Regions from separate parts of the Granulicella arctica genome, predicted to be linked through region 3. Evidence: predicted binding sites of a transcription regulator. Region 3 holds the regulator's gene; each other region holds the start of a gene.

Region 1 (10,000 bases), on a different contig from region 3:
ATCGATCACGATCCTTTGCGGCGATGAAGCGAGCGAAGCGGTGGCCTAAGAGACGCGTCCTGTCGGATCCGACCAATCGAGCGCCTGTTGCATTGATATGGAGGACTACGAGCCGCAGGCTGAGGGTGACATAGCCGGTCGGGGCAAACTCATAGAGGTCCATATACTGGTCACGGGACTCCTCAAGCTCAATCTGGCCGCGACGAAGTTCATCGATCTGCGACTGCAGTTCGGCCTGTTGAATCTTCAGGCTGAGGAGACTGTCCCGATCGGGCTGTACGCCTCCAGAGTCTTCACGTGTATGCAGCAGATCCTCAACCTTGACGGCAGGATGTATCGAGGGGCTCACTATCGTGCTCTCATCCATGCCAAGCTCTCCAGCTGTTCGATCTGGCTATCTCAGTTTCATAGGCGAACAGCATCTCTCGGCGTGACGACCGCTGTATGTCATACAGACAACATATAACGGTAAGTTTTAGGAGATCAATAGGTTTGCGCTTTTATTTTACTTTTTGAAACTAGAATGCGGCTGTCGACAGAATGCGACGATCCGGTGAGACGCTCGTCAACGTAAATGCTTCCGCAAGAAGATCGTAGCTGCGGAGACGCGCTGCGTGGTCCCAGACGATGGTATTTACGACGACCTCAGTGATTTTGAGAGCCGTCGCCATCTGCCCCAACTCCTCCTTGACACGCTCCGGCGTACCGACGAAGTAGCGTGGCCACTCGCCCTCTTCTGCGGCCTGAGAGGCCTGCAGGCTTGTCTCGCCAAAGAGCTTCAGTTCACGAATTGACTCCTCAGGCGAGGCGATGGGACGCCGGTCGCCCTGGCGAATACGGCGTTGGAGGAGACGCACACTCGTGGAGAGATATTCCGCTTCCTCCTGTGTATCCGCGCAGATGACGCCGACAGCGACCATGGCCTCGGGTTCGTCCCGTAGGGCGCTCATCATGAAACCACGCTTATAGGCTTCGATAGCGGCGCGGGTGTTGACCGGGCTGAAGAAGTGCGCGAAGGCGTACGGAAGGCCGAACTCGGCTGCGGACGAGGCGCTCCACATGCTTGAACCGAGCATCCACACGTCGGGCGAGCCAGGCATGTTCGGAGATACCTGGATACGGGCGAAGGGATGGCCCACCGGGAAGTCGTGACCAAGGAATGCGAGCAATTCGCTGACCTGGTCGGGAAAATCGTCGTGCTGCTGGGTGGTGCGATCGCGCTTGAGGGCTAGCGCCTCGACCGGCCCGCCACCAGGGGCACGGCCGATACCCAGGTCCACGCGACCGGGATAAAGAGCGTGGAGCATCCGGAAACACTCGGCCACTTTGAAGGCGGTATAGTGCGGAAGCATGATGCCGCCGGAGCCGATGCGGATGCGGCGGGTCTCCGCGCCGATGCGGGCGAGCATAACCTCGGGCGCGGTACAGGCGAGGGTCTCCATAGCGTGGTGCTCGGACATCCAGAAGCGGTGATAGCCCAGTGCGTCGACGTGTCGGGCGAGACTGATGGAGCGCTGAAGGCTGTCGGCTGAGGTGCTGCCTGCAGAGACCGGCGACTGATCGAGAACCGAGAGCCGCAGCTCTCCGGGTGAAATGCTCATAGGGTATTAGATAGCGAAGCTGGCCATTCGGATACGAGTTACTTGCAAACGAAAGTACCGGCTACATACAGTTGACAGTAGATGCCAAGTTCGCTTTTCATTCGCTATAATCAGGCTTGCGACTTCCGATGAATGTACAGCGCAAACTCGAGATCCTTGCGGACGCAGCGAAGTACGATGCGTCGTGCGCCTCGTCGGGTGCAAAACGGGCCGGAAACAACGAGGGTGTCGGGCATTCCGATGGCATGGGAATTTGCCATAGCTATACGCCAGATGGTCGCTGCGTGTCTCTACTGAAGATTCTGCTGACTAATGTTTGTACCTATGACTGTGTCTTTTGCGTCAACCGGGTTTCGAGTGACATCCAGCGGGCGAGGTTTACACCGCAGGAGGTCGTCGACCTGACCCTGGACTTCTACAAGCGCAACTATATAGAGGGGCTGTTTCTCTCTTCGGGGATCGTCCAGTCGCCCGATTACACGATGGAGCAGCTGATCCAGGTGGCGAAGACGCTGCGCTCTGTGCATAAGTTCGGCGGGTATATCCACTTGAAGGCAATTCCGGGGGCGAACGAAAGGCTGATCAACGAGGCGGGGCTTTGGGCGGATCGGCTTAGCGCGAATATTGAATTGCCGACCCAGCAGGATCTTGTTCAGCTTGCTCCGGAGAAGAAGTCGGCAGTGATCGAATCGACGATGGGCCAGATCCATACGCGGAAAGAAGAGGCGGATGAGGATCGAAAAAAGTCCACGCTTGCGCCAAAGTTCGCGATGGCGGGCCAATCGACCCAGATGGTCGTCGGCGCGACACCGGCGAACGATCGGCAGATCCTGACGACAGCCACGCACCTGTACCGGGAGTACAAGCTGCGGCGAATCTACTACACCGGCTTCAGCCCCTACCCGGAGGCGGATGCGCGGCTGCCGCTGAAGGCTGCGCCGTTGATGCGGGAGCACCGGCTTTATCAGTCTGACTGGCTCATGCGCTACTACGGATACCAGGCCGAGGAGCTTACGACGCCGGAGCAGCCGGAGCTTTCGCTGACGGAAGATCCGAAGACCACCTGGGCGAAGCACCATCCGGAGTTCTTTCCGATTGACGTGAATGCAGCCCCACGCGAGGCGCTGCTGCGGGTGCCTGGGATTGGCTATCGGAGTGTCGAGCGGATTCTGTCCATTCGCAAATACCACCGTTTTGGCCTGGATGATCTCAAGAAGCTGCACGTTCGTATCAAGAGCGCCATGCCCTATATGACTACAGCTGACCACCTCCCGAACGCTCAGCCGATTGTGCCGATTGCCTCAACTTTGCAGCTCGATCTTTTTGCACCCTTCAGCGCATTGACCGGTTCGGTCTAAACTGGTGCGACCGAAGATTTGACCCGGAGGACTACTTTGCAGCGACGTGATTTCCTGACAGCCTCTACCGCAGCATCCGCCCTCGCCTTGACTGGACAGATGTCCGGCCAAACTCCCAGCGCTGGTGCGCGCGAGTTCTACCTTTTACGGACTTACCATCTACAGACGGGGCCACAGACTGCGCTGTGCGAGAAGTTCATTGCGGACGCGCTTATTCCGACCGTCAACCGGATGGGAATGAACCCGATCGGTGCCTTTAAAATCGACATCGGACCGGAGACGCCGACGTTCCTGGTGCTGATTCCGAGCAAGTCAGTCGAGGCACTGACGACGTTGGATCTGACCTTGAGTAAGGATGAGGCGTTTTTGAAGCTGGCTGATCCCTTCTGGAGCGCGCCTGCGACTGCGCCGTCGTTCCTGCGAACCGAGAGCAAGCTGCTTTCGGCGTTCGAGGGCTGGCCGAAGCTGACGCCGCCACCGTCCGCCGCGCAACATCAAAAGCGCCTCTTTCAGCTTCGGACGTATGAGAGCCCGAGCGACCGCGACCATGTTCGCAAGGTCGAGATGTTCAACAAGGGTGAGTTCGGGGTCTTCGGGCGCGCCGGATTTGACCAGGTCTTCTATGGCGACACGCTGGTCGGACCGCGCATGCCGAATCTGACGTACATGCTCAGCTTCCCTGATCTTGCAACCATGGACAAGAACTGGAAGGCATTCGGTGCCGACCCCGAGTGGAAGAAGCTTTCCACAGACCCGCGCTACCACTTTGAGGAGATCGTAAGTAACATCACGAATCTTATTCTCAGCCCACTGGCATGTTCACAGATCTAGACGCCAAACATGCGGCGACCATCATAGGAAACGTCGCCGTATGAAGCATTTGCTCCTCCAACCCGACTTTGCAGCCTGGCGGGACGCCGCACGTGAGGCGCTCCGCCTTGGCTATCGGCCAGAGGAGATCGATCTACAAGACGCGAGTGTGCCGACCACCCTGGCCTTGTCCCTGGGTAGCGATGAGACGCCGACCGGGCAGCCGATTACAGCGCCGCATACCTCGAAGACCTTTCTGGAAGCGGCAAAGTATGCGTCTGCGCACCGAGATCCGCAGCGGTGGAATCTCCTCTACCGCTTGCTGTACCGACTACAGACGGAGCGCGACCTGATGCGTGTCGAGGTGGATCGCGACGTCGATCAGCTTTTGCGACTTGACGGGCAGGTGCGGCGCGACCTTCACAAGATGCACGCCTTCGTACGCTTCCGCAAAGTGCTTGAACCGGGCGAGCCGAGCTACCCTGAAGGTCGTCCGACGGTGATCGACGAGACGGTTCTGGTGCCGGACGGGAGTCGCGAGCTTGGCGAGGAGCACCACCTTGTGCTCGCGACGCCGACGCCCTTTGGCGTGACGAAGACGGAGATTCCGGAGTGCTGGCCCGAGATCGATGCGGCAACCTCTGAGGTGACTGAGAATTGCGAGCACTTCATTGCGTGGTACCAGCCGGACCATCGTATCCTGCCGCTGGCTGCGCCGTTCTTCGCTGAGCGCTTTGCGGTGCTGCGCTGGAGCATTTTGACGCCGGATGCTTCGGTGTCGTGGGACCCGGTTACGAAGCGCCTTACCTTTTCGCCCGGGTTGCCGCGTGAGGCTGCACCTGCCGAAGACGAGCTGGAAACCCTCTGGCGCGCCTACTACGCCAGCATCTTCAACCCTGCGCGGCTGAATCCTGAGACGATGCGCAGCGAGATGCCCGTCCGCTATTGGAAGGATCTGCCCGAGGTCTCGCTCCTTCCAAATCTCATCACCAAGGCCCAGAATCGAGTCGCCACCATGGTCACGCGCCAGGAGCAGCAGCCAACTGCTCAGCCCTTCGTCCCCGCCGAACACACGATTAAGGTCATACAGGCCGCGCTCCCCTCCTGCAAGGGATGCGATCTCTACAAGCACGCCACTCAGGTTGTGCCGGGTAATGGACCGGTGGATGCCCGCCTGATGTTTGTCGGGGAACAGCCGGGGGACCAGGAAGATCTGCAAGGGCTGCCCTTCATTGGGCCGGCCGGGAAGTTGCTCCAGAAGGCCTGCGAGGAGCTTGGTATCGATCGCGCTCAGATCTACGTGACGAACGCGGTGAAGCACTTCAAGTTTGTCCAGCGTGGGAAGCTGCGGCTTCACCAGAATCCGCGGATGTCGGAGATTACGGCCTGCAGGCCGTGGCTCGAGGCAGAGATCGATGCGGTCCGGCCAAAGGTGATCCTGTGCCTTGGCGCCTCGGCAGCGAAGAGCCTGCTGGGCGGGACCTTTGGCCTGATGAAGGATCGCGGGAAGCTGATCAACACAAAATACGCCGAGCATGTGATGGCGACGATTCATCCGAGCGCTATCCTGCGCGCCCGCGACGAGGAGAGCCGCCACCAGCTCTATGCGTACCTGAAGGAAGACCTTGCGCTTGCGCATCAAACCGCAACCCAGCTAGTCTCAGAGACGGTATAAACGACGCTCGGCGCGCCTCACCCCCGCCGACAGGAGCACCCTTGACCACTTCTACGCAGAACCTGACCTATGACGCCGCTGCATTTGCCGCGCAGATACTTGCCACGCCGCAGGCCCTTGCCTCGGTGCTTGACCATACGCTACTCCGGCCGGATGCTACGCGCGCCCAGGTGATCCAGCTCTGTGAGGAGGCGGCGGAGCATCAGTTTGCCTGCGCCATGATCAATCCGACCTGGGTCGCCACAGCGGTGCAGGCGCTTGCGGGCACGGGCGTTCCGGTAGGTGTGGTCATTGGCTTCCCGCTCGGGGCCACGCTTTCTAGCTCCAAACGCGATGAGACGGTGCGGGTCTTGAAGCTTGGGGCACATGACGTCGATATGGTGCTGAACATTGGTCTGCTGAAGTCGGGCAAGTCTGAGGACTTTGAGGCGGTCAAGCAGGATATTCGCGGCGTCGTGGAGCTTGCTCACGGCAGCGGAGCCATCGTGAAGGTGATCCTCGAGACATGCCTCCTTAGCTTCGAGGAGAAGCTACGCGCAGCCGAGCTCGCCCTGGCTGCGGGTGCTGATTTCCTGAAGACGAGCACTGGCTTCTCGACCGGCGGCGCTACGCTGGACGACATCGGCCTGCTGCGCGGTGCGGCGGGAACAAACGCCGGGGTAAAGGCATCGGGTGGGATTCGGTCGCTTGCGGACGCAACCGCCATGCTCCGCGCCGGGGCCAGCCGGATCGGTGCGAGCGCGAGTGTGAAGATCGTTGCGGAGCTTGCAGGCTATGTCACCGCGGAGCCAACAGGCTCGGGCTACTGACTTCCTTCGCCGACCCGCCTGCCAACGTAGAATCATCGCTACACATGTCGACCACCGACAAGCCGCGCAAGGCCGGAACTCCCGGCCTTACTTCACCCGCACCGGAGGATCACTTCGAAGGTGACTACCGCCCTCCTGTGCAGGAGAGCGCGGTTGCGCCTGCGCCCGACCCGCACATCCGCCTCGAACCGCTGCAGGTTGAGTTCCTGCATCGCCTCGCGGATGCACTCAACACCACGCTCGATGTGAACACGCTGATGCACCGCGTCGCTGACCTTGTTCGTGCCGTGATCGACTATCGCATCTTCGCGATTTTGCTGCTGAACGACCGCACGCACGAGCTGCGGATGCGTTTCCAGAGTGGACATACGGCGGAGATCGAACGGATGCGCATCAAGGTTGGCCATGGCGTTGTTGGACAGGCGGCACTGCAGCGCAAGTCCATGCTGATCGAGGATGTGACTACCTTCCCGCAGTATGTTGAGGCGAATCCGAACGTTCGCTCGGAACTGGCTGTGCCGCTGATCGTGAAAAATAAGGTAATCGGCGTGCTCGATCTAGAATCTGAACAGATCGGCTACTTTACCAACGAGCATCGCAGGTTGCTCGAACTCGTCGCATCGCGCATGTCGACCGCCATTGAGAATGCACGGCTCTACACGCGGGTTTCGCGCCAGGCAGAGACGCTGAGCGTGCTGAACGAGATCTCCCGCGAGATTACAAGCATCCTCGATCTGGACGATCTGCTGGAGCGGATCGGCCAGCTGCTGAAGCGCGTGATCGACTTCCAGATGTTCACCATCCTGCTCTGGAACGAGCGTGAGGGACAGTTTGAACACCGCTTCTCGTCGCGCTATGGTGAGCGGATTACGCGCATACGGACCGTGCAGCTTGGGCAGGGATTGATCGGTACGGCAGCGGAGGAGCGTGCGCCGGTGCTTGCACCCGATGTGCGGAAAGATCCGCGCTACTTCGCTGAAAACCCCGAGACTCGTTCAGAGCTGAGCGTTCCGCTGATCTATAAGGGTAAGGTGATCGGTGTGCTTGATCTCGAGCACACCCGGGTCAATTACTACAACGAGGATCATCAGACGACCCTGAGCACGCTGGCTGCGCAGGTCGCGATCTCGATTGCCAATGCCCGGCTCTATCAGCGCATCCATGAGGAAGAGCAGCGGATGGAGCGCGACCTGGAGATGGCGCGGCAGGTCCAGCTTCGTCTGCTTCCGGCTACCCCTCCACGTCTTGCACATGCGGAGATCGCTGCGCGTTTTCTTCCGGCACGCTCCATTGGTGGCGACCTCTATGACTTTCTTGACTATGGTGCGGGCAAGGTAGCCCTTGCTGTCGGCGACGTCTCGGGCAAGGCTGCACCGGCGGCCCTTTACGCTGCGCTTGTGTCCGGCATCCTCCGATCGCTTGCTCCACAGAAGCTCTCAGCAGGCACGTTGCTGGCCGCGCTGAACGACCAGTTGCAGGAGCGCAAGCTGGCCTCGCAGTACGTCACCATGCTGATCGCCGTGTGGGACGACGAGACCCGCTCGCTGCAGATCGCGAACGCAGGCTCCGTGCAGCCGCTCTTCGTCACGGCGGAGACGACGAGCCTCACCAACGCGATCGATGTGCGAACGATTGAGGTCGAGGGCTTCCCGCTCGGGCTGTTCCCCAACGTCGTGTACGAAGAGATGACACTCGCGACCCGACCCGGCGATCTGGTGGTCTTCTTTTCTGACGGCATCGTGGACGCGAACGACGCCAAGGCAGAGATGTTCGGATCGGACCGGCTATGTACGCTGCTGCAGCATCATCCCACGGCGACGGACAGTTCCGAGGCCGCCGTGGATGCCATTCTTGATGCCGTGGCCCTCTTCCAGGGCGGTACGGAGCATTTCGATGATGAGACTGTAGTCGTCCTGCGCGTCCACTAAATCCGCGCGGCAGTACCAAATCAAATCCACATTGACGGGGCCCACGGCGGCTGCTAGTCTGCGCTCTCCCCTGGTGCAGGCTGCTGTTCATCTTCCTGGTAAAGGCATCTCCATGCTCGGCTCTTCCATTCTCGACGTCGCCATTGGTATGGCGTTTATTTATCTGCTCCTCAGCCTTATTGCCTCAACGGCACTTGAAGCACTCTCCGCACTCATTCAAGCTCGATCTGCGAACCTCGAGCATGGCATCCGCAGTCTCTTCTCAGGCGGCACTCTCGAAAATGGAGAGAAGCTCGTGGATCTGATTTATACACATGGCCTCGTTCGAGGACTCTATCGCGACCCTAAGCAGGACAATGGAGCTACGAACATTCCGGATAAGCTAAGTCCCTTCCGCGACGTGGTACGGCGTATCCTCCAAATGCCCGATATGCAGCCCATTGCGGGTGTCTCGGATAAATACCTTCTACCCGCCTACATTCCTGCACGGACGTTTGCCATCACCATCGTCGACATCCTCAACAACGGCAACACTGCCGGGGCACCGAAGCTGGGGTACATCCAGCAACGACTCGAAAATCTTTGCAAAGCGAGCAGTGGCCCGCAGACACTAGCGGCTGATGGGACGATCGTCCATAGTCTCTGCAACAACAATGCGGCAGAGGCGCTCAGAGCGCTTCTTATCGATACCGCGAGCACTGCGGAGGGTGCGATCGACTCCGCCGACAAGTTCCGCGTCAACCTTGAGAACTGGTACAACGACGCCATGGATCGCGTCTCCGGCTGGTACAAGAAGCGGACGCAGATGATCCTGCTTGTCATCGGCCTGGCGCTATCGGTGATCTTTAACGTCGACTCCATCCGCGTGGGCCAGAGCCTTTGGGTCGACCGGGATGCAAGGACGGGTCTGGTGAATGCCGCCCAAGGCTACATCACAAAGAACACCGTGACCTCAACCGACAGCAATCCAGACACTATGAAGAAGGATCTCACCAAGCAGTTGCAGACGACGGTCAGCTCTTTCAACGACGTTACATCGGAGTATCTGCTGCCGGTTGGCTGGCACGGTTCCGTAGCCGACTACAAGGCGAAGGTTCTCGACGTTGGCCAATGGAACGCGATCCACATTCTTGAGCAGCTTTTTGGATGGATCATTACCGGCTTCGCCCTGTCGCTGGGTGCGCCGTTCTGGTTCGATCTGCTTAATAAGTTTATGGTCGTCCGGAACACCATCAAGCCCCAAGAGAAGAGCAAGAATGAAGGTTCCAAGGATTGACGGACAACGGTCGCAAGGCGTCACTTTGCGACCGTGCCTGATCCTGCCGAGGCCGTAACGATTTACGATGGAAGCAATGTCTACACTTGCCGCTACGACGCAGATCGTCCGTCCCGCTCGCTCCTTCCAAGGCTCCGTCACCCTTCCCGGCGATAAGTCGATCTCGCATCGCTATGCCATGCTCGCCGGGTTGGCCAGCGGCACGACGCGGCTCTCGAACTTCTCGACGGGCGCAGACCCGCACTCATCGTTGGCCTGCATGCAGGCACTCGGCGCGACCATCGATACCAGCAATAAGGAGTACATCGCCGTCACCGGAACCGCTGGCTACTTCACCGCCTCGGACACCCCACTGGACTGCGGCAACTCCGGCTCGACGATGCGCATGCTAGCGGGCCTGATCGCCCCGCACCCGCATACCTACACTCTGATCGGCGATGCCTCGCTCACCCTCCGGCCAATGGAGCGCATTCGCAAGCCACTCTCCCAGATGGGCGCGCAACTTGATCTCGTGGAAGGCCACGCGCCAATCACAATTCACGG
Region 2 (10,000 bases), on a different contig from region 3:
GCCAGTTCCAAAGACGCATCACTATCTCGCCGAAAACCACCACTGCGACAAGAACCATCGCGACAATTCGTAAACCTTTTACAACACGATACTTGTTCATACCTACTCCTTATTCACTTACAAAATCACGATTGAGTTGCTGCAGGCGTCGCCTCAAATGCAACACGGCGTAACGCTTACGTGAGAGAAGCGTGTTCACACTCACACCGCTCTCCTCCGAAAGTTCCTTGAAGCTTCGGCCAAGCAACTCGTGTGCAATAAACACCTCACGCTGTTCACTCGGCAGTTCCTCGAGAGCCTCATCGAGCGCTTCGAAGATCAGGTTGCGCGCGTAGATAGCATCCGGCCCACCATCCTCCGAGGGCAGCAGATCCAGAAGAGTGTCAGAGTCCGGACCGCCAGAGAGTGAAGCATCGAGTGAATCCGAACTCTGCCGGCGGAAGAGATCAGTAATCCGATTCCGTGCGACGCGAAACAACCAGGCTGTCACCTGCTCGACTGGCTTCAGCAGCCGATAGCTCTGGATCAATTCATAGAAAACATCCTGAAGCACATCCTCGGCGTCCCCCGCGTCAAAGACCCGTTTGCCGATGAAGCTCCGGAGCCGCGGTTCATCGCGCTTCAGTGCCTCAGCAATAAAATGGTCCTGCTCGGCGATCGTCCAATCCTGGCTCAACATCGGCTCCCGTGCGTCGCCCGGCAACGATCTCTGCAGGGCTTCTACAAGTGTTAACGGGTGAACTCGAAAAATATTGTAAAGAAGTTTTAAAACATACAGACCGCTACAACTCTCCAAAGATGGACGATGGTGATTCAGTAGTCTCACGGAAGTTACTTAGCCCCACACCCACAAGACGGAATCGCTGCATCGCCGCAACATTAACACGCTCTCGCAGCAAAAGAGCGATTGCAGCAAGCTCTTCCCAAGTCTCTGGCGGAACAAGCGGTGTGAGACTGCGCGTCAGCGTCTTGAACTCACTCGTCTTCAACTTCAGCACAACTGTCTTCGCCACACGCATGTCCCTGCGCGAAGCCGCCCATACCTTCTCTGCAAGCCGCAGAATGACCTCATCCATCTCAGTAAGCGGAATGTCCCGCTCGAACGTATCCTCAGCTGATATCGATTTAGCGGTTCTATCGGGAACCACGGGATGATGATCCACACCGCGTGCAAGCTCGTACAGCCTTCTTCCATACCGTCCGAAATGCTCTTCAAGAGCGGCTTGATCGCGAACCAGCAAATCCCCTACCGTCGCAATCCCAATTGTCTTCAGCCGAGCCTCTGTGACCTTCCCTACCCCCGGTATCCGGCCCACCAGCAACGGTGCAAGAAACACCTCGATCTCCTGCGGCTGAATCACAAACAATCCATCCGGTTTCCGCCAGTCAGAAGCAATCTTCGCAAGGAACTTGTTCGGCGCCACCCCTGCGGACGCGGTCAAGTGAAGTTCCTCACGTATCTGTTCCCGAATCGTTTTGGCGACCCGCGTCGCCGTAGGCAGCCCCGTCTTGTTCTCCGTCACATCCAGGTAAGCCTCATCAAGCGATAGCGGCTCAACAAGGTCAGTATGCCGCAGAAATATCTCCCGAACCGCGCGGGAGACAGCCTTGTAGCGCGTAAAGTCCGGCGGAACGAAAACGGCCTCGGGGCACAGCCGTTCCGCTGTGATTGCAGGCATTGCCGATCGCACCCCAAACTTGCGCGCCTCGTACGAAGCCGCGCAGACCACCGACCGATTGCCCCGCCATGCCACCACGACCGGCCGTCCCCGCAATCCGGGATTATCCCGCTGCTCGACCGACGCATAGAACGCATCCATGTCGACGTGGACGATCTTCCGCATCGCCACGCTCTCTGTCGATCCAGTCCCTATCTCAGTCTCAGAGAGCATTGCATCCTCGATCGGCCCAGATAGCAGCCATACTCGATACCGGAGAGCACACACCCATCATAAGCGAAGAAATAGCGAAGTCCGATGCAAAAGCACACAGCATCACGAAAACTCAAATTCCAGTCTGAGTTCCAGTTGGCGCGAGGAGCACCCGCTCCTCGCGCCGACCTTTACTGTGCCGTCACCTTCACAAACTCGTCCGTCTTCTCCCACTTAATGTGCAGCTCCGTCGAAGCACCAGAAGTGTTCTCAAAGCTAAGCGACATCACCTCCTGAGGGGAGCTAAGCGCCTTGCCCGTCAGCGGCGTTCGTCCAAGATCCTGCCCCTCGCTGTACTCCGTACCCCACTGGCCGGTCTGCTTGTTCACGATCAACAGCCACTTGTCCGCGTTCGGCAAGGAGTAGATGGTGTAAGTCCCCGCCGGAACATCAAGCGTACCGATCTTCAGGTTTGTAGAAGTCTTTAAAGTAGTCGCTGGATTGGCACCCGTCCGCCAAACCTGTCCGTACGGCACCAGGCCGCCGACGATCTTGCGCCCGCGCATATGAGGAGTGTTGTAATCGATCGTAACGGACTTGCCATTTAACATCACGGAAGCCTTCGCAGGAGGGCTCGGCATTGGCTTGGCGGGGTCGGCTTTCATCTCACCCATCTGGGCGACACACGCGGTGGTCACAAGGAGACTACAGGCAAAGGAGGCGAACGAGCGGAGGAGCATAAGCGATCTCTCTTTCAATATCGAATCAGGTGTGGTCATGCTACGCTTAACTTACGCGCCTGTAGCTCAGCTGGATAGAGCGGCAGCCTCCGAAGCTGTAGGTCGCAGGTTCGACTCCTGCCGGGCGCACCACATCTCCTTCAACTAGGACCGACACCCTCACCAAATAATTCCCCTCCTCAAAAGCAAACGGCTCCGGATAACCGGAGCCGTTTGCAGGTTAGCAGTGCTGATTAGAAGAACAGCTTTGCCGAGACCTGCAGTTGACGTGGTCCATACAGGGTATTGTTCGTGCCCGAAGCAGCGTCGAACGCCGCGGTTCCCGTGCCGGTAAAGGGGGTGATGCATCCCTGTACAGGAGATCCCGCTGGAGCGGCAGCCGTCGTCTTGCAGGTGGTGGACGTCGCAGTCGCAGGGACATACGTGGAGTAAGTCGAATTCACGCTTGTGATGATGCGATGGTTGGCAAGGTTGAATGCCTCTCCAATGAACTGAAGTTTAATGCTGTCGTGGATCGGGATATCGCGCGAGACACGAAAATCCAGATTGTTGAACCCGGGGCCAACGATGCTGTTACGTCCGATCTGGGGAGGCCGACCGGTCGTTGCGGCGCCAGATCCGGAACTGATCGCACCGCCATAGATACCGCCTGCCGAACCGTAGCTGCTTGCGCTGCCGTTATACACGGTGCCGCTCATGCCGGCGACGATCGGCTGACCCGCAGAAGCGGTCTCCGTACCCGAGAAGACGAACCCATCAATGATGTTCTTCGCCCACTTATTGTCATGGAAAAGCTGCGGCTGATAGACCAGGCTCAGCACGAAGCGATTGCGAACATCGATGTCCGAAAGACCATTCTCCGCCCGTACATTGTTCGGATCGAGAACGGTGTTACCACCGTAGAACGTTCCGAACGCTCCCTGTACCTGGTCGGTGTCCGTTGCCCGCGCCCAAGTGTAGTTACCAAGAACTTCCAGCCCGTTGGCAAAGGGACGCCGTACCGTCACAGCAAGCGAGTTGTACCAGGCATTAGCCACACTGAAGCCGGTGTTATAGGACTGGAGTCGTGAGTCACGGCGATCCGAAAGAATATAGACCGGAACCGTGATCTGCTTGACGAGATTGTTCGATGCATCAAGCACGTTGTAGCTGCGCGAACCATGCGGTGTCTGCCCAATCAGGTTGGCATCGAGAAACACCGGGAGCCGCAGCGACCGCGAACCAACATATCCTACGCCCAGCGAAATCTTGCCGGGAAGCGCCTGCTCCATCCCGAACTCCGCCTCATGGGAGAGCGGCGGAACGAAGTTGGGATCGAGCCCATGGAAGCTCTGCGTGCCAAGCTTGCCTGCACCGGCAACCGCAGGTGCCGTACCGCCGCTCGGAAAGAGTGCGCTCGAGAGCGGGGGGCCGGTAGGCGAGAAGGGAACATTGGGGTAGAGCAGGCCGGCGGCCGCTGCTGTCGTAGCCGTGCAGATATTGGTGCAGCCCTGGTAGTTGTAGTTCACCTGCACAACGCCATTCTCAACCCGCATTGCATAGTACGTGCTGCCTTGGTTCAGGCCGGAGTAGAGACCGTAGCCACCACGAAAGACCGTCCCTGGGTGGGGCGAGTAGCTGAAGCCGATGCGGGGTTGTACGCGATTTGTAACGTTCTTGATCGTGCTGCTATAGGTCGTCGATAGCGGGGCGAAGTTCGTGTTGTTCTGGATCGGAGGCGGTGTCAATTGGATGTCGTAACGAACGCCGATGTTCACCGTCAAGTTTTGACGAACCTTCCAGCTGTCCTCTGCGAACCCGTCGAAGATCTTGAACCAGAAGTCATCAAGCCCGGCCTTGTTCCCCGTGTTGATCTGGTCAACCGTCTGGACGAAGGTGTTGTAGTGGGCGCCCGCAAACGGATCGGTATCGCCTGGCTGGCCACGGAACGAGTCGGCAATCCAACCTTGAAAGCTGGACGTGTTCGTACCGCTGCTGTATCCGTAAACGCCGCCACCCTGGAAGAGATTAATCATCACTTCATGGATGATGTTGGCGTCCCCACCGAACTTGAAGGAGTGATGGCCATGCACAGTTGAAAACACATCGGTGATCTGCGTCCGATGCTCGTCTGGCTCTGCAATACGAGGCAGCGCGTTCGGCATACCGTACGTAACGGCTCCCATGGCAACGCTCGGTCCGGAAGCATTCGCACCGGCAGTCTCGAGATCGCGACCATACTGGAAGTGAACCTGGTTGACCGAACGGCCAGAGACCTGCGTCGTCAGACCCGCAACAAGAAAACGCTCATGGTAGCTCGTAGGACCGTTGGTGCTTGGCGAACTGTTACTGAATGTTGGTGCCGGAGCATATCCGTAGGTGCTATCGAAGTTCGCAAAGTTGTAGTTCACAAAAACGTCGTTCTTGCTGTTGATGTGATAATCCAACCGCGGAAAGAAGATATTTTCCTTGCTGAAGCGAGATGGCGGAGCCGAAGTAAGTCCCGCAGTCGTCAACAGAAAATTGATGCCGCTCTGACACTGTGCCGCAGTGATCGTCGTCGGGCATTGGGTCGGCGTAATGATATTGGTGTTCGCCGTCGGACCTGAAGGCGTCAGCGAAATAGTATTCGTATCGGTGTAAAGCGCGCGACCCACACGACGGAAGCCGTCATAGGTAAAGAAATAGAAGAGACGATCCTTGATGATCGGACCACCGACGCTGCCACCGAACTGCTGCTGCTGATGGATCGGCTGGGTCAGCAGGAACGGGTTACCATTCGCGTGAAGCGCCTGGTACTTGCTCACTGGATCAAGCGCATTCAGTGTCGGGTAGCGCAGATAGTAGAAGAGGTCTCCGTGAATCGCGTTCGTACCAGACTTGGTGATCGCATTCACCTGCCCACCAACCGCTTGTCCGAACTCTACGGAGTAGTTCGAGGTCTCAGCCTGAAACTCCTTGATCGAATCGAGCGAATACACGTACGGTGCGCCTGACGAACGACCGCGAGCCTCGGAGAACAGCATCTGGTTGTTGTTCGCACCGTCCACATAGTTCTGGTTGTACAAACCGCTGATGCCATGGAAGCTGACCAGGCCCGTGCCGCCATCCTGAACAACGTTCGGCGTTAGCAGAACGAAGTCGCTCCAGTTGCGCCCATTCACCGGCAGATTCGAGATGAGTGTCTGGTCGACGGTCTGTGAAACCTCCGTCTTATCCGTGTCGATCAAAGGCGACTGGCTTGTCACCACAACCTCAGTCGTAACGGACGCAGCAGGGAGCACTGCATCGACGCTCAGAAACTGTCCGACGGTGAGAACTAGATTCTTGCGGTCCACCTTACCGAAGGTCCCGCCACCCAGCGTGACCTCATAGTGACCCGGCTGAAGAAAGCTCGCCGTGTAGGAACCGTCCGAGTTCGTCGTAATGGACCGTGACACACCGGTGTCGGTATCCAGCACGAGTACTGGCGCATTCGGAACGGCAGCGCCGCTCGCATCTGTCACGTTGCCCGTGATGTTGCCGACACCGGAGGTCTGCGCGTGCAGTGTTAGGCCCGTGGAGAGAACAAAGGCAGAAGCAACGGTCAAAGAGAGCAGGTGTTTCGAAATACTGGACAAGGTCATAAAAGGCGAAGCTCCTGGGATACAAACACCGAGACACAAAACTTGCGAAGTGAACGAGGCCTGACCGGGATTGAAGATGGAACTGCGTGCCAAAAGGGTCACGCGTTCAGGTCCGGCCAGAACATAAATTTTGTTATTCCTCTACGCTCTTTCACTTCAGGAGCGATGTCAAGCAGAGATTCGTCCGCCATTCCTATGTTTTTGTTGCATCTCGCTCAGAAGCTACAGCTTCCAATAGAAATGTACGTCTTCTCGTAAGACACAAAGAAAAATGCAGGAAATCCGCACATTTCCTCGTCTCCACAATGAAGATTAAGGAATGGAAAAAAACTCAGAATTCTAGTGCAGTTGGTCGGGAATAACAGCGTATTGGATCAGCAGTTCGAAGGGAACAATCTTCAAAGTAGCCTCATGCGTCGCTTCCAGCACGATCGGACACGCCGCTCCGGCCTGCTGTACCTGCAGCCACCGTGCCGCACACACGCACCACCGGTCACCCGGCTTCAACCCTGCAAAGTAAGAACGCGGCGTAGACAGATCATTGCCTAAAGCCTTCGAAGCGGCAAGAAATGGCTCATCCACAATGCAGCAAACGGTGTGAACACCCAGATCGTCGGGGCCCGTCTCGCAGCAACCCGTCCGATAATACCCAGTCATCGGCTCGCAACCGCAGGTTGCAAGTGGTTGACCAAGAACGTTCTTACCCTGTGCTTTTTGTGGTTCCGCTTTCGCCATAATTTTCTATCCTGCCGCTCACCATAATACAGACGCATGGTGTCATCTGGCAGCCGCCACCCTGCACCCATCAACGAAAAAGCGCCCCATGCCACTCGTTCAACGAGCGGCACAAGGCGCCTCAACAAATCATGACTACTTCGCGGACATAGCCATCTGCTGTTGATACTCCTCATACGGTCCCTTGTGGTCCGTAATGTGGAAGTCAGTCGGCCCACCCTCGAAGTGCCAGATGCGCGTCCCAGCCTCCTCGATCAAGTCCTGGTCATGCGTCACGAGAAACACCGTTCCCTCATACTTCTGGATCGCTTGGTTCAGCGCATTGATGCTCTCAAGATCCAGGTGGTTCGTAGGTTCATCGAGCACCAGCACGTTCGGCTTCTGCAGCATGATCTTGCAGAATAGCAACCGTGCAGCCTCTCCTCCAGAAAGTGAATCGGTCTTCTTCAAACCCTCTTCACCCTTGAAGAGCATCTGCCCAAGAATGCCGCGAATATCTTCCTTAGTCGCCGAAGGATCGAACTGGTGCAGCCAGTCGCTCGCCGTCATCCCAAGCTGGATCGAGCCCTTATGGTCCTGCGCGAAGTACCCAATCGACACCTCGTGGCCCCACTTGACCGTGCCCGAGTCGATCGAAACATCCTTCTCCTCGATCCCCGGTCCATTCGCCAGCAGAGCCTTCAGCAGCGTCGTCTTTCCCTGGCCGTTGCGCCCCATCAGGATGACCTTATCGCCCCGATTGACCGCAGCCGAGAAGCTCTTGATCACGTGCTCGAGCTTGCCGTCCTTCTGCTCATACGTCTTGTTCACCTGCTCAAACTCAACCACCGTCTTGCCCGAAGGACGCTCCATCTTGAAGCTGATAAACGGGCGCGCAATGTTCGACCGCGCAAGCTCCGAAGTCGCCAGCCGCTCGACCTCCTTCTTACGTGAGTTCACCTGGCTCGAACGTGTACCCGCCGAGAACCGCGCGATGAAGTCGTTCAACTGCGCAATCTTCTTCTCACGCTGCTCGTTCTGGCTCTCAATGCGCGTACGGACGCTAGTCTTCTGGAACACCATGTCGTCATACCCGCCGTTGTACGTGATGATCGTCTCGTAATCGATATCCGCGATATGCGTGCAGACGTTATTCAAAAAGTGGCGATCATGCGAGATCGTGATAACCGTCCCGTTATAGCGAACCAGGAAGTCCTGCAGCCAGTGGATTGACTCAAGGTCAAGCGAGTTCGTAGGCTCATCCAGCAGCAGTCCCTGCGGATTACCGAACAGCGCCTGCGCCAGCAGCACGCGAACCTTCTGGCCGCCCTGCAACTCCGCCATCTTGCGCTCGTGCAGTTCATCCGGAATATCAAGCCCCTGCAGCAGCACCGCCGCGTTTGACTCGGCCTCGTAGCCATCCTCGTCGCCGACGACGCCCTCAAGCTCGCCCAATCGGCTGCCGTCCTCGTCCGTCATCTCAGGCTTGTTGTAGATGATTTCGCGCTCTTCCATCGCAGCCCAGAGAGCCTTATTGCCCATAATGACCGTATCGATCACGCGATACGCGTCGAACGCATACTGGTCCTGCGACAGCACGCCGATCTTCTTCGGACGCACCACAGTTCCCTTCTGCGGATCGATCTCGCCAGTCAAACACTTCATAAACGTAGATTTACCGGCACCATTCGGCCCGGTCAGGCCATAGCGGCGACCCGTTGTAAACGTAACCGAAACATCCTCGAACAGGAGCTTCGAGCCATAGCGCATCGTGACATTAGAGACAGAGATCATGGGATTTTTCCTAGTTTATAGGGCTGGATGTTGCGGCGCGATGAATGGCGCGGCGTTCCTGGTGATGCGTCAACGGGTATTTCGAATGCGGAAACACTTATTGGATGCTGTACAGATAGATCAGGTCCATAAAACCATTCACTCCGCCCGGCGGCTGGTTGGCGCGCTGGGCGGAGCAAGTAAGTATCGAGTTACTGACCGCGACGGGCTGGGCCCGAGCGGCTGCTACCGGGACGATTGCTGCTGGCGCGCCCATTCGAACCCGGACGTCCGCCGGAGTTTCGTCCGCCGGCAAATCCGCCGCCACCACCATTGCCGCTACGATTGCGGAAGCCACCGGCTCCTGCACCCGCGGAACGGAACGGCGCATTCGGAGTCATCGGAGAGACCGGCTCATTGCCCTTCCAGGACCGCGTCTCAAGCGACGTAAGATCGTTGCTCTGGCTGAGATCGAGAGGCTTGTTGCGCTCTTCCTTCTCAAGGTTCTTATCGGCTTCGCGCCATTCAAACTTGATCTTCAATTCACGCTCGAGCTTCCGTGCATCGCCGCGCTCCTGCGGCATCACGAACGTCGTCGCTACACCCTTCTTGCCGGCGCGGCCCGTACGGCCAATCCGGTGGACAAAGTCGTCCGAAGCATTCGGCAGATCGTAGTTCACCACGTGAGCAATATCATTCACATCGATACCGCGAGCCGCCACATCCGTCGCCACGAGGACGCGGTGCTTGCCGTTGGCGAAGCCCTTCAGAGCCGCCGTCCGCTGCGACTGCGAGCGATCGCCATGGATCACATCCGCATCATGGCCAAGCTTCTCAAGCTTCTTCGCGACGCGGTCTGCGCCATGCTTGGTGCGCGAGAAGACGAGGAACGTACCCTCTTCAGTGCGAAGCATCTGGTCGAGCAAGCCAAGCTTCTGGTCCTGCATCACCGTGTAGACGCGAAGCTCAACACGATCCGAAGGCTTCGACGTCGTACCAATCTCCACCCGAACCGGGTTGCTGACGTAGTCGCGAACGATCTCGCGAATGTTCGCGTCGAGCGTAGCCGAGTAGCACATCGTCTGGCGTGTCTTCGGGATAGCGCCCACAATGCGGCGAATCGCCGGAAGGAAGCCCATATCGAGCATCCGATCCACCTCGTCCAGAACGAACATCTCCACGCTGGAAAGGTTCACCGAACGGCGGCGGAGGAAGTCTTCGAGACGGCCAGGCGTCGCCACAACAAGGCGAGGACCGCGCTCAAGCTGGTCAAGCTGCGTGTTCTCAGAGAGACCGC
Region 3 (10,000 bases):
CCGCCGAGCAATCCGCCGAACAGAACCGGCGCCAAACCATGCAGTTGATGGAGCGCGCCGCCCAGAGCCGCAACGAAGAAACGCAGGCCGCCGCAGCCCTCGCTGGCCTCACCGCCGAGGCCGACCGCCTCACCCGCGAATCCAGCACAGCCCGTCAGGAACTCGACACCCTCGGCATGCAGCGCGGCCAGGTTGCCCTCTCCTTCGAGGACGTAACGGCACGACTCAAAGCCCTCGAAGCCGATCTCAACCAACTCCGCGAGCAAGTCAACGTCACCCGCAGCGAAGAGGCTCAGTCCAAGCGCCGCGGCGACCAGCTCCGTGGCGAGCGAGCCACCCTCGTCGGTCGTCGCAACTCGCTCGAGTCGCTCATCCGCGAGCACAGCTACTCCACCGATACCGTCCGCAACATCTTCCGCGCCACCACCAATCGCCTCAAGCAGAACCCGCAGACAGCAGTACCCATCGGCACTCTCGCCGACTTCCTCGACGTCGACAGCCAGTACGAGTCCATCGTCGACGAATACCTCCGCGACGAACTGAACTACATCGTCGTCAACTCTTGGGACGCCGCAAGCGAAGGCGTCCAGCTCCTCCAGAAAGAAGTAGCCGGACGCGCCACCTTCCTGATCCAGACTCCCGAAAATACCGCCAGCCAAAGGGTTGGATCTGAAGCGCCACCGCTCCAGATCGAAGGCGTGACCCCCCTCCGCGAAGCCATCCGCGTCAAGGCCGAGTTCACCCAGGCCCTCGACCAGACCCTTCCCCGCTTCCGTAACGGCTACATCACCACCGACACCGAGACCGCCCGCACCCTCGCCCTCCAGCACCCCGAGGCCTACTTCCTCACACCCACCGGCGAGACCTTCCATCACCTCACCGTCACCGGCGGACGCCCCAGCGCGCAAGGTCCACTGGCCCTCAAGCGGGAACTCAACGACGTCCAGCAGAAGGTTGAGAAAGCCGAGCGAGAGTTGGAGCAGACCGATCAGGAGACCGCCAACCTTCAGCACCAGAACGCTCAACTCAACGCCGACATCGACGGCAAGACGCATGAACGCCGCGACCTCGAGCGCGAGTCCGCCAACTCCGGCGCAGCCCTTCGCCAGCTTGAGTCCGAGGTTCAGCGCATCGAGCGCCGCATGCAGGAGTGGCAGCTCTCCATCGCCCGCAACGGCGACGCCCGCAAGCAGAAGGAAGACCTCATCGCCCGCCGTCAGGAAGAGGCCGCCAGCTTCGAAGCCCAGCGCAACGCAGCCGAACTCACCCTCGCTGATCTTCAGCAGCAGCTGGAAGGTCTCCGCCGTCAGCGCGAAGAACTCCAGGCCGCCGCCGCAGCCGCAGCAGCAGCCCTCGCCGGCCTAGAAGAACGTCGCCGCAACGCAGCCGCCAACTTCGAGCAGACCACCCGCCTTTACAACAATCAGAACCAGCGCATCCAGCAGATCGACCAGCAGCTTATAGCCGCCTCCGCAGAAAAACTTCGCCGCGAAGAGGAGACAACCGCCCTTGAAATCCAGCATGGTCAGCTAGCCGAGACCCGCGCCACCGCCGTAGCCGACGCCGCCCGCCTCACCGAAGAAGCCAGGTCGCTCCGCGCGCTCATGGCCGACCTCGACACCCGCCTCCGCGCCCTCCGCACCGAGACCGAAGGTCTTCGCGAACAGCGTGCCGGTTTCACCGCCCGCGCCGCCCGCCTCGCCGCCGATATCGAACACATCGAGGCCACCTGCCTCAACGACCTCGGCCTTCCTGCCACCGACCTCCGCGCCGATCAATCCATCGTCCGCATCGAAGGAGACACCCTCACCTTCGAAGAGTCCGAGTCCCGCGAGCTCAAGAAGAAGCTCGAAGCCATGGGCCCCGTCAACATGATGGCCCTCGAGGAGTACACAGAATCCGCCGAGCGCCATGGCTTCCTCGAGACCCAGCGCAAGGATCTGCTCGAAGCCATCGAAAACACCCAGGCCTCCATCAAGGAGATCGACGACGTCTCCCGCATCAAGTTCGACGAAGCCTTCAAGATCATCAACGAGAACTTCGGCCTCACCTTCACCAAACTCTTCGGCGGCGGTCAGGCCTCGATGAAGCTCACCGACGCAGAGAACTCCGCCGAATCCGGCATCGACATCCTCGCCTCACCTCCGGGCAAGAAGCTCCAGAACATTCTCCTGCTCTCAGGCGGCGAGAAGGCCCTCACCGCCCTCTCGCTCCTCGTCGGCATCTTCCAGTTCCAGCCTGCCCCCTTCTGCGTGCTCGACGAAGTAGACGCCCCGCTCGACGAAACAAACGTAGGCCGCTTCGCCAAGCTCATCTCCGACATGAGCGCCACCACACAGTTCGTCGTCATCACCCACAGCAAGCGCACCATGTCCCAGGCCGACGTCATCTACGGCGTCACCATGCAGGAGCCCGGCGTCTCGAAGATCGTCAGCGTCAACCTGAGCCGTCAACACAACGCAGAAAACCGTCGCGCCGTAGCCTAGCTTCACCCAACTTTGCGCAGCCGGAGAGGGCACCCTGTCGCTCCGGCTTTTTTTCGCCTCGAACTAACTACTACGAAAGCCGCAACGCCTCGCGATTCGCTTCCTTCACGTGATACATGTTCAAGTCAGCCAGCGCATACAAACTGTCGTGCGTGTCCCCGTCATCCGGATAAAACGCCGCACCGATGCTTGCTGTCACCACCCGCGCGTGGCCCCGTACCCACACCGGATTCTCCAGTGACTCATGCAGCATCTCGATAATATTCTCCACGACACCCCGGGTCATCGTACCTTCCATAATCACCGCGAACTCATCCCCACCAACCCGCGCCAGCATATCCGCATCCTGCAACCTGCTGAGAAAACGCTTCGAGACCTCGCATAACAGCTCATCCCCACCCTTGTGTCCCAGCGTATCGTTTACTGCCTTGAAGTGATTGAGGTCGATCACCAGCAGTGCGATGTTGCTTCCCGTGCGCCGCGACCGCTCCAGCGCCACCTCGAATTCGTTGATGTACGACCGCCGATTCGCCAGCCCCGTCAACTCATCGCGCATCGCCAGCTTGGTCATTCGCGTCATCTGTTCTTCCACCAGCGTCAGCAGCATGCCGGACGCTGCCAGAAACTTCGGAATATTCCAGACCTCCGACTCCACATGCACTGCCGGATAATAATTTGCCAGGTACTGCGCCACAGGAAACACGCAGGCCCACAGTAAGAAGCTCACCGCAGTCACAATCACACCCGTGGTCGTCTCCACCGCATCGCGCCAGAACAGGTACGCGACCAGCAGAAACGGCCAGCACAGCAACCACTGCCCTGCAAAATCCATCGGCGCAAACGCCAGCAGAAGTAACTGAACGCTATACGCGGCCGCCACAAAAAAGCGCGACACCACGATTGAACCATCCGCGTTAAAGCGCCCTCGAATCATGAACCACAGTGCGCCCACAAAACCCGCACCAGTCAGCGCGAAGTAAACCGCATGCGAAAGAACATTAAAGTTCCAGCAGACGATATACGCAAAATTAGGTACAGCGGCAAGAACCATCCACCGCATCTTCGCGAAGTTTAGCGAGCCTGCGGCACCGAGGAAGATCACACTCGACAGCGAGATCGCCACCATGCTCGCCGTATCCTGGTAGAGCTGCCAGCGCCCATTCTGGATCGTCACCACATGCAGAATGGTGTGCACCAGCAGGACCTGCCATCCGAGCGCCCAGTATCGAAACCGCGTCTGCCGATTCAGCCGTCGCAATGCAAAGGAGACGAGCACAATCATCCCGACAGCCAGGAAATCCGGGATGGCGTAATAGTTCAAGTGACCCCTTACCTTTCAGACCCCAGAACTAGTGCAGAAGCCAATCAATGGTGCAAGTTTCTTTGCCTCCAGTATAGATAGAGTTTGAACACAAGAAAACGACCATCGCACTTATGTCGCATATATGCCGACTTAGGGGCTTCATCAACAAAACCACGGCGAACTTAATTCCCGTTCCTGCTCGTAGCCCGTCGCAGCCGTATCTCATCTACCTCAATCTGCGGCCGATCTCCGGCAAGAATTGCTCCTCGTTCCAGTACGTGCATCAGCTCTCGGACATTCCCCGGCCAGCCATGCTCCTGTAGCTTCGCCACCGCTGCAGCGGAGATCTTCTTCTGCGGCATCGTCTGTCCCATCTGCTCAAGAAAATGGTCAATCAGCAGAGGCAGGTCATCCATACGCTCCCGCAGCGCTGGCACCTCCACCGGAAATACAGCCAGCCGATGATAAAGGTCCAACCGAAACAGCCGCTCCTCCGCGCGTTTCTCCAAAGGCTGGTGTGTCGCCGCGATCACCCGCACATCGACCCGCGTCAATTCGTTATCGCCCACCCGTTGCAGCTCGCCTGTCTCTAGAAACCGCAGCATCTTCGCCTGTAGCGCCAGCGGCATCTCGCCAATCTCGTCCAAAAATAGCGTGCCTCCATCAGCCGCCTCAATCCGTCCCGTGCGCGATTGCACCGCCCCTGTAAACGCGCCGCGAGCATGGCCGAACAACTCCGCCTCCAGCAGCGTCTCGGGAATAGCCGCGCAGTTCAGCACCGTAAACGCCCTTGAAGCCCGCGCACTGAGCCGATGCAGCGCCTTCGCCACTACCTCCTTGCCCGTCCCCGTCTCTCCTTCGATCAGCACCGTAGCCGTCCGCGGAGCCACCAGCCGGATCAGCCGCGCCAACTCCCGCATGGGTTCGCTCCGCCCCACCATCCCCGCAATCAATACCTCGTCCGGCGGTCCAGTCTGCCGAACCCTCATATCTTCGAGCAACGGCATCTGCACACTCTGGGTCTGCACCGCCGTATGCTCCGGCCGGCTCACCGGGGCCTCCATCTCCGACCCATCCTGCGACTCCCGCAGCGCATGCAGCAGCTCATTGCGTCGCGGACTGCGCGCCCCTCCACTCTCCACTCCGCCATCCACCTGCACCAGGTCCATCGCCGGGTACAGCAGCCGCAGTTGTCCCGCAAACTCGCCCACTTCAAGATCCGGCAGCCAGCTATCCAGCAACATCGCCTCAGCCCGCGCCATCTCTAAATGGCCCATCGCCTCAGCCCCTCCGCTTGCCTCGCGGACCTGCCACCGCAGGCCCGTCAGGGTCGCTCGCAACCGTCCACGCAGCCCGGCGTCCGCACTCACCAGCACTACCGTCCGCATCGCCGCAAACTCACGCCCGCCAACCATCGCTGGTCCCGGTCTTCCCGCTACCTGCCCAAGTACAGTCTGTCCAGCCGCCATCCCATCACCCAACCCTCTCTCGTTCCATCGCTTGTTGGATCACCGACCGCATCGCAATCACCGTCGTACTCAAGCGATTGCACTCTCTTAGACACTCCGCAAATAGTCCGTCTCCGACTTTCCTTCGCGCTGCAGCTAAGCCAGTTCCGATCAATCCGGCCTCTTCGTTCAGTTGCCCGATCTCAAGTCGACACTGCAGCGCAGTAAGCGGCTGGCACATCTCGTGGAGAGCTTGGGCAACGTCACCCAGCGTTCCCTCTTGCCGCAAGCTGCCTTCCCTGCCCGTCGCGTTCACGCTCCTACCTGCTGTCCAACCATCTGTAGCGGCATCTGTCCAAACAGCACCTGCGATCGAACCGCGCGTACTGGCTTCTTACGGGTCGGGCCGCCCACCATATAGCCTTCACCGCGAACCGTCTCGATCAGGAACTCCCCTGCCTGCACGCCGCCAAACGCAAGCTCAGCCTCAGAAGCACCAAGCTTCTTTCGGAGATAGTTCACGTACACATCCACCACATTCGTCCCCGCATCCGGGGCCATCTGCCACACGTCCCGGAGCAACTCCCCACGTGAGCAGCACTGGCCTTTCCGCGCCAGCAGAAACTCCAACAGGGAGAACTCCTTACCCGTTAGCTCCACCGCTCGCGCGCCACGCATTACCTTGCGCGTCATCCGGTTCAACTCCACATTGCCGTGTCGCAGCACAGGATCGGCAAACTGTTCCCGCCGTCGCAGCAGCGCCTTACACCGTGCTCGTAACTCGTGAAAACTGAACGGCTTTAACAGGCAATCATCCGCCCCCAGATCCAGACACTTCACCTTCTCCTCGACTCCGCTGCGCCCCGTCAGCACCAGAACCGCCGTCCGCTTGCATCGCGACCGAAGCTCTGTCAGCACCTCGACCCCATCCCGTCGCGGCAGCCCGAGGTCCAGAATCACAAGGTCGAATTGTGACGATTCGAGAGTGGCCACAGCCGCCTCTCCATCTCCTACCCATTCAATCTGGTGTCCCTCTAGTTGCAGTCCCCGTTGCAGAAATAACCCTAAGGCAGCATCATCTTCAACAATCAAAACCCGCATGCGTATGTCCCTCGATAGTTTGCTAAAACAACCTTCTTTTCCACACTTCCACAGAACACCTCAGTTACCGTCTTGGGTGTTGCTTTATTACCTTGGTGCTTCAAGGCGCGATCTGCAACAGGATTCGTGCAAACTGAACTACGCTTCCATCCCAAAAGAGGAATGACAGGTCGGATTAACTACGCAGGCTCATGTCGCTAAATCTCGCGTTGTGCAACAACAAACATTTCCACTTCGCTTTTTATTCGCTACAATCACGCCATGGCTATCACGCGGCGGCAAAAAGAGGTCATGGACTTTCTCTCCGGCTTCACGACCAAAAACGGCTACTCCCCTTCGTATGAAGAGATTGCCCAGGGACTTAACCTCAGCTCCCTTGCCACCGTGCACAAGCACGTCACCAACCTCCAGAACAAGGGTCTATTACAGCGCGCTCATAATCGCAGCCGCTCGATCGACGTTCTGCCCGCCCGTTCCAGCAAAAAGGGCTTTGATCGCCTGCCGTTACTCGGTCGCATCGCCGCCGGTAAACCCGTTGAGGCCATCGAGACCGCTGAGACCATCTCCCTTGGAGACATCATTGGCAATCGCGAGGTCTTCGCTTTGGAGGTCCGGGGCGATTCCATGCGCGACGAGCACATCGTCAACGGTGACTATGTTCTGGTCGAGCGCACCAGCACCGCACGCGAAGGTGAGATCATCGTCGCCCTCATCGACGGAGCCGATGCCACCCTCAAGCGCTTCTACCGAGAAGGTGCCATGATCCGCCTCCAACCCTCCAACAAGGAGATGGCGCCGATCTATGCTCCCGCTGCCACGGTCAACATTCAGGGCAAGGTCCTGGGCGTCTTGCGCAAGTACGCCTGAGCCCCATTCCTCTGAATATAAAGTAGCCTGTTTGACAAACAGAGGCCCAATTAGACCCCTCTAATCGCCGTGACACGGTCGATCAAGCGCGCAGGTCCACTTGCGGTCCAGACCTAAGTCCAATGTTTTGACGACTTTGGACTTTTGAAAAAACTCTAAGGTCTAGTCCACAAGACTTGTGGCCAGCCCGACATACAAGTCCACACACTCCAGCAACTCCCGCTTGCTGATCCGCTCATCCGGCGTATGCGCTACATGGATGCTTCCCGGCCCAAGCAGAAACGGCTCCCCCCAGTTCGTCAGCGTCGGAATGTCGGTAGCGAACTTGGCCACCATCGTCGGCAAATCACCTACTCTCCGCATCCGCACAAAGCTGAGATCCAGCGAGAAGGTAACCTCGACCCGGTTGCGAACAGCCTTTAAAATCAGATCCTTGACGTCCGAAGAAGGTCCAACAGTTCGAATCAACAGATGAGCTTCAGCCTTGTCCGCGATCACATTCGGCGCTCGACCACCCGAAATCAGCCCAATATTGACAGTCGAAGGGCCAATCTCAGGCTCAACCGGAAGGTCCAGCGCCATGATGTCGTGCAGCGACGCAAGCAGCTTGTCGATAGCCGAGTCGCCCAGCTCCGGATAGGCCGAGTGGGCCATCTTTCCGCTGGCCCGCAGCTCAACCCGCAAAGCGCCCTTGGTCGCCAGGGCCAGTCGATTGTCCGTCGGCTCACCGTTGATCAGGAACCGCGCACCCTTCGGAGTCGTGTTCGCCGCAAGTGCCCCAGCCGAATCCCGCTCTTCCCCAACCACGAACAGCAGCCCAACCTTCACGCCCGCTTCCCGCAACCGATCCGCCGCCGCAACCTGGGCCGCGATGATCCCCTTCGCATCACACGTTCCGCGTCCATACAGAAACTCATCGTCTTCAGTACACCCAAAGAATGGAGGAACCGTATCCATGTGCGTCGACAGCACAACATCCGGGGTGATTCCAGGCAGAGCAGCATAGAGATTGAACCGTTCCCCTTCGCCTCCGCCCGGCGTCAATGCAAGCTCAGGCTGCGAAACCGCCTGCCGCTCTACTGCATACTTCTGCTTTGTCAGATACTCATACAGAAATGCACCAGCCAATCCTTCGTGATACGTCGTCGAGTCGATGTCGACAAGCTGTTTCGTGAGCGCAATCGGGTCGATAGCCATGGAACTTCAGAATACCCGACAAGCATTACAGCCACGCTTCCGCGGTTAGACTCAAAGAGATGAGCCCTACCGAAACCGCTTCCCAGATCCGCTCGATCGATAACCTCTACGGTCCAGACGGCAAACTCGAAGCCGTCCTCAACACCGGTAGCGAAGATGCGCCCTACGCCGCAATGGTCTGTCATCCCTATCCACCAGCAGGTGGGACGATGCATAACAAGGTCGTCTACAACGCCATGAAGGTCTTCTCCAGCTTTGGCCTTCCCGTTCTGCGCTTCAATTTCCGCGGAGTTGGCCTCAGCGAAGGCACCTTCGACAACGGTCATGGTGAGCAGAACGACGTTCGCGCCGCTCTAAGCTGGCTCGAGCACAATCTCAAGCTCCCCATCATCTTCGCCGGATTCTCGTTCGGCTCCCACGTCGGTCTGCGCGCCTGCTGTGGCGATGTACGCGTGAAAGGTCTGATCGGCCTGGGCCTTCCCGTTCGCGCCGAGCATCGCGATTATACCTACGGCTTCCTGCCCAAGTGCGTCGAACCCAAGCTCTTCCTCAGCGGCGATCACGATGAGTTCGGTCCGCGTGACGTGATGGAAGAGGTCCTCGAAACCGCACCTGATCCCAAACATATGGTCTGGATCGAAGGCGCAGACCATTTCTTTCAGGGAGTTCCAGGTTCACCAGCAGCAAAGCTCGACGTCATGCGTCACGAGATGCAGACCTGGCTTCAGAAGCAATTCCAACTCAGCTAGGCTGCTCGGTGACTCGCAGGCATTAGCATCACCGAACTTCCGTCGGCGAGCCAATCACGCATCGCCCGATTGCACTCATCCGGCATCTCCGCAAAAGCGATGTGACCAACTCCCGGAAACACCAGCAGCTTCGAGCGCATCAGGATCTCCTGCAGCCTGTGAGCTGAAGGAAGACCGACCGTCCGATCAAGATCACCCCAGATCAACAAGGTTGGTTTCTCTGCCAGACCACCAAGCACAAGCCGTAACGCACGCATATCGTCAAACCAGCTCCGCAGAATCGCGAGAATATGATCCATCGTCCCGGGAATCTTGAGGCCTGTGATGTAGCCCTCGAGCGTTCCGTCGACAACCCGCGAAGGATCGCCGTACATCCGGCTCAGAGCGGTAGCTTTCAGGCGTCTCGGCAGCATCGGAACCTGTCGCGCAAACCAGCGCCCGATTGGCTTCTGGTAGAAGCGGATGAGCTGATGTCCGAAGTCGCAGAAAGGATTTGCCGGGGCAAAGAGGATCAGCTTTCGAACCCTCTCTGGATGCCGAGCGGCCAGCATCATTGCAACCGCGCCGCCGTGAGAATGTCCGGATACGTCAGCCTGTGCAATCCCAAGCGCATCCATCAATCCTGCCAAGCCGTCCGCGGTAGCCTCAAGCCCTGCATCAAGTCCAGCCACTCGCTCCGATTCACCCATATTGAAGAGGTCGACCGCATAGACCGTCGCATGTTGCGCCAGGAAGTTGATATTCTGCTGCCAGTTGCGAGCCGAACCCACAAGACCATGAAGCAGCAGCAGCGGCGCTCCCTCACCCGAACGTTGCAGGTGAACACGCATTCCATTGGTCGATACGAAC

Evidence for each region. The regulator LexA, encoded in region 3, represses DNA repair genes until DNA is damaged. The targets are predictions, from matches to a motif close to CANTTCGCTTTTTATTCGC.
Region 1: a site for LexA is predicted at 1,688-1,706, ahead of OHL20_RS19180 (putative DNA modification/repair radical SAM protein). Genes of this name have one in related genera too.
Region 2: a site for LexA is predicted at 1,956-1,974, ahead of dinB (DNA polymerase IV). Genes of this name have one in related genera too.

The regions. Positions count from the first base shown of each region.
Region 1 is NZ_JAGTUT010000001.1:4,534,508-4,544,507, reverse strand. It holds gene OHL20_RS19190 (putative bifunctional diguanylate cyclase/phosphodiesterase) at 1-367, opposite strand, end outside; gene OHL20_RS19185 (LLM class flavin-dependent oxidoreductase) at 519-1,601, opposite strand; gene OHL20_RS19180 (putative DNA modification/repair radical SAM protein) at 1,730-2,959, shown strand; gene OHL20_RS19175 (NIPSNAP family protein) at 2,996-3,790, shown strand; gene OHL20_RS19170 (UdgX family uracil-DNA binding protein) at 3,831-5,444, shown strand; gene deoC (deoxyribose-phosphate aldolase) at 5,486-6,253, shown strand; gene OHL20_RS19160 (GAF domain-containing protein) at 6,298-8,181, shown strand; gene OHL20_RS19155 (hypothetical protein) at 8,294-9,457, shown strand; gene aroA (3-phosphoshikimate 1-carboxyvinyltransferase) at 9,534-10,000, shown strand, end outside.
Region 2 is NZ_JAGTUT010000001.1:860,829-870,828, forward strand. It holds gene OHL20_RS03490 (DUF3106 domain-containing protein) at 1-100, opposite strand, end outside; gene OHL20_RS03495 (RNA polymerase sigma factor) at 110-703, opposite strand; gene dinB (DNA polymerase IV) at 783-1,892, opposite strand; gene OHL20_RS03505 (DUF2911 domain-containing protein) at 2,063-2,611, opposite strand; tRNA gene OHL20_RS03510 (tRNA-Arg) at 2,667-2,743, shown strand; gene OHL20_RS03515 (TonB-dependent receptor) at 2,845-6,216, opposite strand; gene OHL20_RS03520 (DUF2237 family protein) at 6,556-6,951, opposite strand; gene OHL20_RS03525 (ABC-F family ATP-binding cassette domain-containing protein) at 7,087-8,724, opposite strand; gene OHL20_RS03530 (DEAD/DEAH box helicase) at 8,916-10,000, opposite strand, start outside.
Region 3 is NZ_JAGTUT010000002.1:310,305-320,304, forward strand. It holds gene smc (chromosome segregation protein SMC) at 1-2,486, shown strand, start outside; gene OHL20_RS21315 (GGDEF domain-containing protein) at 2,557-3,807, opposite strand; gene OHL20_RS21320 (sigma-54 dependent transcriptional regulator) at 3,972-5,270, opposite strand; gene OHL20_RS21325 (response regulator transcription factor) at 5,550-6,338, opposite strand; gene lexA (transcriptional repressor LexA) at 6,600-7,205, shown strand; gene OHL20_RS21335 (M20/M25/M40 family metallo-hydrolase) at 7,368-8,402, opposite strand; gene OHL20_RS21340 (alpha/beta hydrolase) at 8,462-9,151, shown strand; gene OHL20_RS21345 (alpha/beta fold hydrolase) at 9,148-10,000, opposite strand, start outside.